Regions from separate parts of the Kitasatospora sp. NPDC004289 genome, predicted to be linked through region 2. Evidence: riboswitches for the same ligand, from Rfam matches in the RefSeq annotation. Region 2 holds a riboswitch; each other region holds the start of a gene.

Region 1 (3,265 bases), on a different contig from region 2:
GCAGGTCCGCCAGGCACTCCAGCGAGCGCTCCAGCAGGTACGGCTTGCGCTCCCGGTAGTCCAGCGCGCCGACCTCGGCCACCGGCTTGCCCAGCAGCACCACCTGGCTGCGCGCATCCGCCCCGGGCTTGAGCAGCACCGGGTTCATCGCCGCCTCCGGCTCCACCCGGGCCGCCTGCGCCTGCATCGCCTGGGCCCGGCCGATCTCGGCGCCGTCGGCGGTGACGAAGGAGTTCAGCGACATGTTCTGCGCCTTGAACGGGGCGACCCGCACCCCCTGCCGGGCCAGCCAGCGGCAGATGCCCGCCGTCACGACGCTCTTCCCGGCGTCCGAGGTGGTCCCGGCGACCAGCAGCGCGTTGCTCACGTTGTCCTCCTCTTCCGGCCCGCACCGGAGATGACGGCCCGTCCGACCAGTGCGACGCCCAGCGCCAGCACGCCCACCCGGCGCGACAGGGCGCAGGCCCGCTCGATGTCCCGCACGCCCACGGGGCGCAGCTCCGCCCCGAGCACCGGCCGGTGCTCCACGCGCTCCCCGTACTGCAGCGTGCCCCCGAGGCGCACCCCCAGGGCCCCCGCGAAGGCCGACTCCGCCTGCCCGGCGTTCGGGCTCGGGTGTGACGAACCGTCACGCCGCCACACCCGCCAGGCCGTCCCCGGCTCCGGCGCGGCCGCCACCGTCAGCAGCGCGGTCAGCCGCGCCCCCGGCCAGCCCGCCACGTCGTCCAGCCGCGCCGAGGCCCAGCCGAACCGCAGGTACCGCGCCGAGCGGTGGCCCACCATGGCGTCCAAGGTGTTGACGGCCCGGAAGGCCAGCAGCCCGGGCGTCCCGGCCAGCGCCCCCCAGGTGAGCGCGTTCACCACGGCGTCGGCGGTGTTCTCGGCCACCGACTCCACCACCGCGCGGGCGATCTGCTGCCCGTCCAGGCCGCTCGGATCCCGCCCGCACAGGTGCGGCAGCCGCTCCCGGGCCGCCGTCAGGTCCCCGGCCTCCAGCGAGGCCCCGATGGTCCGGGCCTCCTTGGTCAGTGAGCTGCCGCCCAGCACCGTGAAGGTCGCGGCGGCGGCCAGCGCGGCACTCGCCACCGGGCTGCGGCGCGCGGCCCGCCCGGCCAGCGCAGCCCCCGCGGCGACGGCCCCGACGCAGACGGCGGTGTACGCGGCACCCACGGCGCGGTCGTCGCGCCAGATCCGGCGCTCCAGCCGCGTCGCGGCCGTACCGAACAGCGCCACCGGATGGCCGCGCCGGGGATCGCCGAAGCGGGCGTCCGCCAGGTAGCCGGCGGCGGCGCCCAGCAGAAAGGGGGTCAGACGGCGCACGGTGCGGGCGAGTCGGCGTGGCTCCGGGCAGGCGGCATCAGTGCGTGTCCTCACTCAGGGTCCGCGCCCTGGATCGACGTAGCGGGGGCGAGAGTCTCCTGGCTTCCGGGTCGGACACACCCTCGGGCCTTCCAACAGCCGCCTGGGCGGGCCGTCGTGACCATGGTTCGAGCGTGCTCCCCGGTGACAGTGGCGGGACCGCGCCGGATTCGCACCGGCTTCCTCTCCTTGCCTCCGATTGGCTGAAAGATCCCACCACGCCCCTCGACCGGGCGTCAACAACGGTGGCGGAGGGGTTGGTCACACGGTTGTCCGCCCCGCCGTGCGGCGCGCCTGCGGCGGCGGCAGGCTGGCCGTGGCACGGCACCGTCGCCGTACCGGACCCGGAAGAAACAAGAGGGACGGCGATGACCGATCTCGGCAAACTCCTCAGCGGCCTGCTCGGCGGCAGCGGCGGTGGGAACGCCAGCGCGGGGAACCTGCTCTCCATCCTGCTCGGCTCGCTGGCCGCGAACGGCGCCGGGCGGGGCAACGGGCTCGGCGCCCTGCTCCAGCAGCTGACGGAGGGCGGTCTCGGCTCCCAGGCCCGATCCTGGGTCGGCACCGGCGACAACCACCCCGTCACCGGCCCCGAACTCGCCGCCGCCCTCCCGCCCGGCGAACTCGAGATGCTCGCCCGCAACGCCGGCATCACCCCCGACCAGGCCGCCGACACCCTCGCCACCCACCTCCCGTCGACGGTCGACCGCCTCACCCCCAACGGCGAACTCCCCACCCCGGCCACCATCGAGGAGCTCTTCGGCAAGATGTAGCGACCAGCGCGCGGGGGACGTAGGTGGTCACCCCGGGGGCGCGAGACTCTGCTGATCTGCGGCTCCGCCGCGCGGGCGCGCGGGGGAACGGCAGCAGGTGCAACTGGCTGACGGCGGTTCAGTTGCCGGTGGGCCGCCTTCCGACCCGCGCAGTTCCCCGCGCCCCTGCGGGGCGCTCCTCGCCGTCGTTATCTCCGAGCGGCCCTGGGTGATCACCCGTCAGTAGTGGTAGGAAACTCCAGCGCCGCGCCCCGGGCCGGGAATCCGGTTCGTGCGTTCAGCGGGTGCAGGCGGCAGCCGGGCCGCACCTACGGTCTGGGCATGCGCCGCAGACCGCCCACCCCCACGCCGGTCCCGTTCTCACCCGCCGCCGCGAGGGCCCACCGGGTGGGCCTCGGGCTGACGCCCGATCAGGTCGCGGCCGGCATGGCCGCGCACGGGGTGCGGCTGCTGCCCACCCACGTGATCGGCTGGGAGACCGGGGAGTACCGCCCGGACGAGACCGAGTTCATCGCCCTGGCCCGCGCCCTCTGGTGCCCGCCGGCGCAGCTGATGGGCACCGCCCCGTCGAGCCTGCGCGACTTCCGGGTGGCCCGGGAGCTCACCCAGGAGCAGGCCGCCCGCCGGATCGGCGTGGCCCTGCGCGTCTACGAACAGGCCGAGCTGACCGGCAGCTGGCCCGGAGACCCGGAGCAGTCCTGGGAACTCGCCCAGGTCCTCGGCCTCACCCTCCGGGCCTTCGCCTGGGTGACCAACCGTCAGGACGCCCTGGAGAAGTGCCTGCGGCAGTGCGTGGACGGCCGCTGGCAGAGCCAGGTGAAGCCGGTCGCCAAGCTGCTGCCGGTGCCCCGCTCCGTCCTGGAGAGCGTCCTCGCCGACCTCCAGCAGGACCACGTCGTGCCGATGCACTGGGGCGCCGCGCCCGCCCCCGTCGCCGAGCAGCAGCCCGACGTGCCGCCGCTCCAGCGCTTCTGGGAACTGCTCGCGGCCCGGCCCACCGACATTCCCGTCTGACGCACCGTCCGCTGCCGTTCCCGTACGGCGGCACTCCGGTGGCACCCCGCTCCCGCCCCCGGTCGAATGGACCGCAACGTCCGAGACCCGCCCTCACACCCGGGAGCGCCCATGCGTTG
Region 2 (3,265 bases):
AGGACGTCGAGGCCGGCCTTCTCCTGGTACTCGATCACCTCGCGGACCTCGTCCCGCATCCGCTCCTGGTAGGCGGCCGCGTCGATCCGGCCGGCCCGCAGGTCGGCCCGGGCGATGCGGAGTTCGGCGGTCTGCGGGAAGGAGCCGATGGTGGTGGTGGGCAGCAGCGGCAGCGCGAGCCTGGCCCGCTGGGCCGCGGCCCGCTCCGGGTAGGCCTGCCCGCGGTGGGCGTCGGTCTCGGTGGTGGCCGCGACCCGGGCCCGGACGGCCGGGTCGTGGGTGATCGGGGAGCCGGCCCGGGAGGCCAGGTCGGCACGGTTGGCGGCGAGTTGGGGCGCGATGGTGTCGGTGCCCTCGCGCAGACCGCGGGCGAGCAGGCTGACCTCGGTGGTCTTCTGGCGGGCGAAGGAGAGCCAGCGGGCGATCTGCGGGTCGATGTCGCGCTCGGCGGCGGAGTCCAGCGGGACGTGCAGCAGCGAGCAGGACGGGGCGACGTCCACCCGGTCGGCCAGGCCGAGCAGGGTGGCCAGGGTCGCGAGCGACTTCTCCAGGTTGTTGATCCAGATGTTGCGGCCGTCCACCACTCCGGCGACCAGGCGCTTGCCGGGCAGGCCGCCGACGGCGGCGAGGTCGGCCAGGTTGGCGGCGGCCGGGCCGGTGAAGTCGAGGCCGACGCCCTCGACCGGGGCCTTGGCGAGGACCTTCAGAGCGTCGCCGACCCGGTCGAAGTAGGTGGTGACCAGGATCTTCGGACGCTCCGTCAGCGCGCCGAGGTCACGGAACACCCGGGTGGCGGCGTTGAGTTCGGCGGGGGTGCGGTCCTGGACCAGGGCGGGTTCGTCGAGCTGGACCCACTCGGCGCCGGCGGCCTTGAGCTCGGCCAGCAGCTGGGCGTAGACCGGCAGCAGGCGGTCGAGCAGGGTGATCGGCTGGAAGTCGGAGGCCACGCCGGGTGCGGGCTTGGCGAGCAGCAGGTAGGTCAGCGGGCCGACCAGGACCGGGCGGCCCTTGTGGCCGAGCGCGATCGCCTCGCGGAGCTCGCCGACCGCCTTGGCGGAGTTCGCCGCGAAGACCGTGTCCGGGCCCAACTCCGGCACCAGATAGTGGTAGTTGGTGTCGAACCACTTGGTCATCTCCAGCGGAGCGACGTCCTGGTTGCCACGGGCCATGGCGAAGTAGCCGTCCAGCGGGTCGGCCTGCACGGCGGCACGGTGACGGGCCGGGATCGCGCCGACGGCCACGGTGGTGTCCAGCACGTGGTCGTAGAACGAGAAGTCCCCGGTGGGGACTTCGGTGATGCCCACCCCGGCGAGGCTGCGCCAGTTGGCGCACCGGAGTTCGGCGGCGGTGGAGTGGAGGGCGTCGGCGGTGACGGTGCCCTTCCAGTAGCCCTCGATCGCCTTCTTCAGCTCACGGTTCGGCCCCTGTCGGGGGTAGCCGTGGACGGTGGCCTGCGAGGCGGTGGTGCTGGTGGTCACGGAGACTCTCCTTCGCGAGTCGCGCTGCGATCCCGGGAGGGCGCGCGGGCGAGGAGGTGTGACAGTGCGGACGCGGCACCAGGATGTGCCCGTCCGTTCCGTCGACCCGCCCACGAGGTCACCGAGATCACCGCGTGCGGGGTGCACGCGGGCAGTGGCAGGTCTTCGGACTCGCGGGCACGTCCGTCCTGGACAGGGCGGACACCTAGTGGCCGTCGCTTCCCGGGCCCGTCACGGGCCCAGTGCGTGTGACGGCGGTCGTTCCCACTCACCGCTGCGGGGCAGTCCCGGAATGGCCAGATGAAAGGCGTCACCGGGTTCCCTCTTGCGACGCACCTGACCGGCTGTCAGGGCGAACCGACTGCGGTTCCCACCCTAGGCCCCCGCGCCGGTCCTGTCCCGCACGTCCGCATGTCGGAAGCGGCTTCGAGACGGGCCCAGGACCACGGTCCCGGGGGCGGGCCCGCCCCCGGAGCACGTTCCCGGAGGTCATCTCGTCCCGGACGACGACGGATTGACGGTCCGTCGGATGGTCCTCTGGAAGGGCGCCGGGACGAGGTCCGGCGCTCGAACAGGAGGGCCCGACGATGAACGAGCACGCACCGCAGCAGCACCGCCCGACCCGCGGCACCACCCGCCGCACCACCCGCCGAGGGGTGGCCGCGGCCGTCACCGCCGCGACCACCGCCGCCGTGCTGGCCGGTGCCCTGGCACCGGCCGAGGCCTTCGCCGGCCCACGGCCGGACGCCGTGCAGCAGCGCCTGGACGCCCTGGTCAAGAACGACGGCGTGCCCGCGGCCCTGGCCACCGTCAAGGGCCGCGACGGCCGCAGCCGCACCTACACCGCCGGTGTCGGCGACGCGGTCACCAAGGCCAAGGTGCCGGTGGACGGGCAGGTGAGGATCGGCAGCAACACCAAGGCGTTCACCGCCGTGCTGGTGCTCCAGCTGGTCGCCGAGGGCAAGGTCGCCCTGGACGCGTCCGTCGACACCTACCTCCCGGGCCTGGTGCGCGGGGAGGGCATCGACGGCCGGAAGATCACGGTCCGTCAGCTGCTCCAGCACACCAGCGGCCTGCCCGAGTACGTGAACCAGGGCGCGGTCCTGAGCGACCCCGGGCGCTACTACGAGCCGCGCGAACTCCTCGACGCCGCACTGGCCCAGAAGGCCCACTCCGCGCCCGGCACCCAGTGGGAGTACAACAACACCAACTACCTGCTGGCGGGCCTGATCATCCAGAAGGTCACCGGGCGTCCGCTCGGCGAGGAGATCACCAAGCGGGTCATCGACCGGATCGGCCTGCGGCACACCTACTTCCCCGCTCCCGGGGACCGGACGATCCACGAGGCCCACCCCAAGGGGTACCAGCGCACCGCCGACGGCTCGCTGCGCGACTACAGCGAGCTGGACCCGTCCTGGGGCTGGGCGGCCGGTGCCGTCGTGTCGACCAACAGCGACGTCAACCGGTTCTACGGCGCGCTGCTGGCCGGCCGGCTGCTGCCCGCGGCCCAGCTGGCCGAGATGCGCACCACCGTCCCCGCCGAGGCGATCGGCCCCGGTGCCCGCTACGGGCTCGGGCTGGTCAGCCGACCGCTCTCCTGCGGCGGCCTCGCCTGGGGCCACGGCGGGGCGATCCCGGGCTTCGAGACCGTCGGCGGCGCCACCGAGGACGGACGGGCCGTCAACGTCGCGGTGACCACCATCCCGAACCCCGAGACCGCGAAGCGCGTGGAGCAGGTGGTGGACGCGGCGCTCTGCCGCTGACCCCCGCCCCCGGCACAGTTCCCC
Region 3 (3,265 bases), on a different contig from region 2:
TCCTTGCCCAGGTCGGCCGGGACCGGACGCGGCGTCGGGGACGAGGTCGGGTCGGGCCCGGACGAGGTCGGGGCCGCGGCGGGCCCCGTCCCGTCCTCCGCACCGCTGACCGCTATCACCGTCGCGCACACGACCGAGGCGGCCAGCGTCACGGCGGCCAGCGTCACAGCACCGCCGTGCCGGCCCCGCAGAGATCTCACGGACTCCCCCTGAACGATCCTGATCATCCTTGACGGGGAGACAGTATCCGGACCACCGGGCGGAGCTGACTCCGGGTCACACCGGTCAGCCGGCCTGCGAGAGGGCCCGCTTCTCCAGCGTCGCGCGCACCCGGGCGGCGAAGCCCGGCCCGGCGTCGGTGGCGACCTTGTCCGCGACGACGCCGCCCTCCTTCGCCGAACCCGCGGCCGTGAAGTAGGCGAACCGGCCGAGCGAGCCGTGCGTGTTCGCGCAGCCCACCTCCTGGCAGAAGTCCTTCATGCCCTCCACCTGGAGGCCCTTGATCTGCCCGTTGACGTTGTTCGTCGCCGTCTCCGCCTGGAGCCGCTTGTCGAAGACCGCCACGCCGACCACCACGGCGCTGTCGTTCAGCACGTAGGTGGCCCGCAGCACCTGCCGGCAGCCCTGATTCTCGATCACGTCCGCGAGCCCGCCGGTGATGGCGTGCCAGCACGGGGTGACCGTCGTCGCGCTGCGCCGCGTCCAGGTGGCGCCGCCGAAGTCGATGGTCTGGTCGGGGAAGAACGCGGCCGGGTCCACCGCGGCCTTGTCCGTGCTCGCGTCCCAGATGGCCTTGAGCGACGCGTCGTCACCCGCGAGCGGGGTCCCGGGGGCCGGCACGGGCGCCTTGCTCTCCCCCGCGGTGGCCGTCGGGCTGGAGCCGGTCTTCCCGGCCGTGGGGCTGTTCGAGGCCGCTCCGGTCGGCTTGGCCACCGGGTCGCCGCCCTTCGAGGACACCGAGACCGCCACCGCGACCAGCCCGCCGACGACCGCGAGCGCGACCACGCCGAGCAGCAGCCGCATCCGGGTCTTGCGCTTGGCGTCGTCCTGCGCCCGCTGCGCCATCGCGTCCCAGTCCGGTCCGCCGGGCGGCGGGCCGAACGCCGGATACTGCTGCTGGTACTGCGGGTACTCCTGACCGGGCTGCTGCCCGTTGCCACCGTTCATGCCCACCCCATCACTCATGTGCGCAGATCCTAGGCCATCGCCGGAACCCCCAGACAGGGGCGGTCCCGGGTCCTGGCAAGGCCTCCCGCCGGGCGTACGCCCATCACTGCGGGCCACCACTGCGCTACACGACACCACACAAGATGTGGGGTCCGCCGAGCCAGGTAGCACTACATGTATGCTCGCTCTCGCTGTCGATGCAGGGGAACTCCGGTGGAAGTCCGGGACTGCCCCGCAACGGTGAGCGGGCTTCCGGTACGACCGCCCGCGAGTCCGGTGACCTGCCGACGGTGTGCCACACGGCTTCCCCGCAGACGCCTTGGAGCACAGCAGTGACGTCCGGGCCTCGCGGGTGGGCCGGGGGTGGATCGCGCGCGCCGTGACGGTGTCCGCGCCGTACTCCCCTGCGCCCGATTCGGCCCGGCAGCCATGCCGACCGCCGCCGCCAGGAGAGAAGCGCCTTGACCATCGCTGCCTCAGTTGCCCTGCCCGCCCAGGGAACCGCCGAAGACCGGACCGACCCGGGCGCCGCCCTCCTCCGGCTCCTCACGGACCGCAGCGCCGACCTCCCCCAGGTGGACCCGGGCCACGTCGCGGCCGCTGCGCTGCGCGGCCGGCACGCCGGGTCGGACTTCGCCGAGCTGCGCGGCCTCGCCGTGGAGGCTGCCGCCTCGATGATCGCCGAGGACCCGCAGTACTCGAAGCTCGCGGCCCGGCTGCTCGCCCTGGAGATCCAGGACGAGGCCGTCTCGCAGGGCGCCGTCTCCTTCGCCGCCTCGATCGCCGTCGGCCACGCCGAGGGCCTGATCGGCGACGTCACCGCGGCCTTCGTGGCCAAGCACGCGGCCGCCTTCAACGGTCTGATCGACACGGCCGGCGACGACCGCTTCGAGTACTTCGGCCTGCGCACCGTGCAGTCCCGCTACCTGCTGCGCCACCCGATCACCCGTCAGGTGATCGAGACCCCGCAGCACTTCCTGCTCCGGGTCGCGGCGGGCCTGGCGGTCGGCGACACCGAGAAGTCGGTGGCCGAGGTGGCCGAGCTCTACAAGCTGATGAGCCGTCTGGAGTACCTGACCAGCTCCCCGACGCTGTTCAACTCCGGCACCAAGCACCCGCAGATGTCCTCCTGCTACCTGCTGGACTCGCCGCTGGACAACCTGGACTCGATCTACAACCGGTACGCCCAGATCGCCCGGCTCTCCAAGCACGCCGGCGGCATCGGCCTCTCCTACTCCCGGATCCGCTCGCGCGGCAGCCTGATCCGCGGCACCAACGGCAAGTCCAACGGCATCGTCCCGTTCCTGCGCACCCTGGACTCCTCGGTCGCCGCGGTGAACCAGGGCGGCCGCCGCAAGGGCGCGGCCTGCGTCTACCTGGAGACCTGGCACGCGGACATCGAGGAGTTCCTGGAGCTCCGCGACAACACCGGCGAGGAGGCCCGCCGGACCCACAACCTGAACCTCGCGCACTGGATCCCGGACGAGTTCATGCGCCGGGTGAACGCCAACGCCGACTGGTCGCTGTTCTCCCCGGCCGACGTGCCCGAGCTGGTCGACCTCTGGGGCGCCGAGTTCGACGAGGCCTACCTCAAGGCCGAGCAGGCCGGCAAGGCCGTCCGCACCATCCCGGCGCAGACCCTCTACGCCCGGATGATGCGCACCCTGGCGCAGACCGGCAACGGCTGGATGACCTTCAAGGACGCCTCCAACCGGGCCGCCAACCAGACCGCGCTGCCCGGCCGCGTGGTGCACTCCTCGAACCTCTGCACCGAGATCATCGAGGTCACCGACGACTCCGAGACCGCCGTCTGCAACCTCGGCTCGGTCAACCTGGGCGCCCACGTCGCCGCGGGCGCCACCGTCGCCGACCTGGTGAACGCGATGGACTGGGAGCGGCTGGACGCCACCGTGCGCACCGCCGTGACCTTCCTGGACCGGGTCATCGACATCAACTTCTACCCGACCACCGAGGCCGGGACCTCCAACTCCCGCTGGCGGCCGGTCGGCCTCGGGGTGATGGGTCTTCAGGACGTCTTCTTCCAGCTCCGCCTGGACTTCGACTCCGCCGAGGCCAAGCAGCTCTCCACGCTGATCGC

The links. Region 2 has a riboswitch for cobalamin ahead of metE (5-methyltetrahydropteroyltriglutamate--homocysteine S-methyltransferase). Riboswitches for the same ligand answer to the same signal wherever they lie in the genome.
Region 1: linked by a shared signal. The riboswitch ahead of ACWEPF_RS04230 (cobalamin biosynthesis protein) and the one ahead of metE (5-methyltetrahydropteroyltriglutamate--homocysteine S-methyltransferase) in region 2 are both predicted to bind cobalamin.
Region 3: linked by a shared signal. The riboswitch ahead of ACWEPF_RS31535 (ribonucleoside-diphosphate reductase subunit alpha) and the one ahead of metE (5-methyltetrahydropteroyltriglutamate--homocysteine S-methyltransferase) in region 2 are both predicted to bind cobalamin.

Annotation. Positions count from the first base shown of each region.
Region 1 covers NZ_JBSGEL010000004.1:160,999-164,263, forward strand. Annotated here, with positions in the region: gene ACWEPF_RS04225 (cobyric acid synthase) at 1-367, opposite strand, end outside; gene ACWEPF_RS04230 (cobalamin biosynthesis protein) at 364-1,320, opposite strand; cobalamin riboswitch at 1,390-1,571, opposite strand; gene ACWEPF_RS04235 (YidB family protein) at 1,605-2,132, shown strand; gene ACWEPF_RS04240 (helix-turn-helix domain-containing protein) at 2,454-3,146, shown strand; gene ACWEPF_RS04245 (alpha/beta hydrolase family protein) at 3,258-3,265, shown strand, end outside.
Region 2 covers NZ_JBSGEL010000107.1:7,462-10,726, reverse strand. Annotated here, with positions in the region: gene metE (5-methyltetrahydropteroyltriglutamate--homocysteine S-methyltransferase) at 1-1,478, opposite strand, end outside; cobalamin riboswitch at 1,618-1,856, opposite strand; gene ACWEPF_RS37220 (serine hydrolase domain-containing protein) at 2,066-3,241, shown strand.
Region 3 covers NZ_JBSGEL010000065.1:3,431-6,695, reverse strand. Annotated here, with positions in the region: gene ACWEPF_RS31545 (glycoside hydrolase family 26 protein) at 1-200, opposite strand, end outside; gene ACWEPF_RS31540 (hypothetical protein) at 286-1,185, opposite strand; cobalamin riboswitch at 1,346-1,470, shown strand; gene ACWEPF_RS31535 (ribonucleoside-diphosphate reductase subunit alpha) at 1,629-3,265, shown strand, end outside.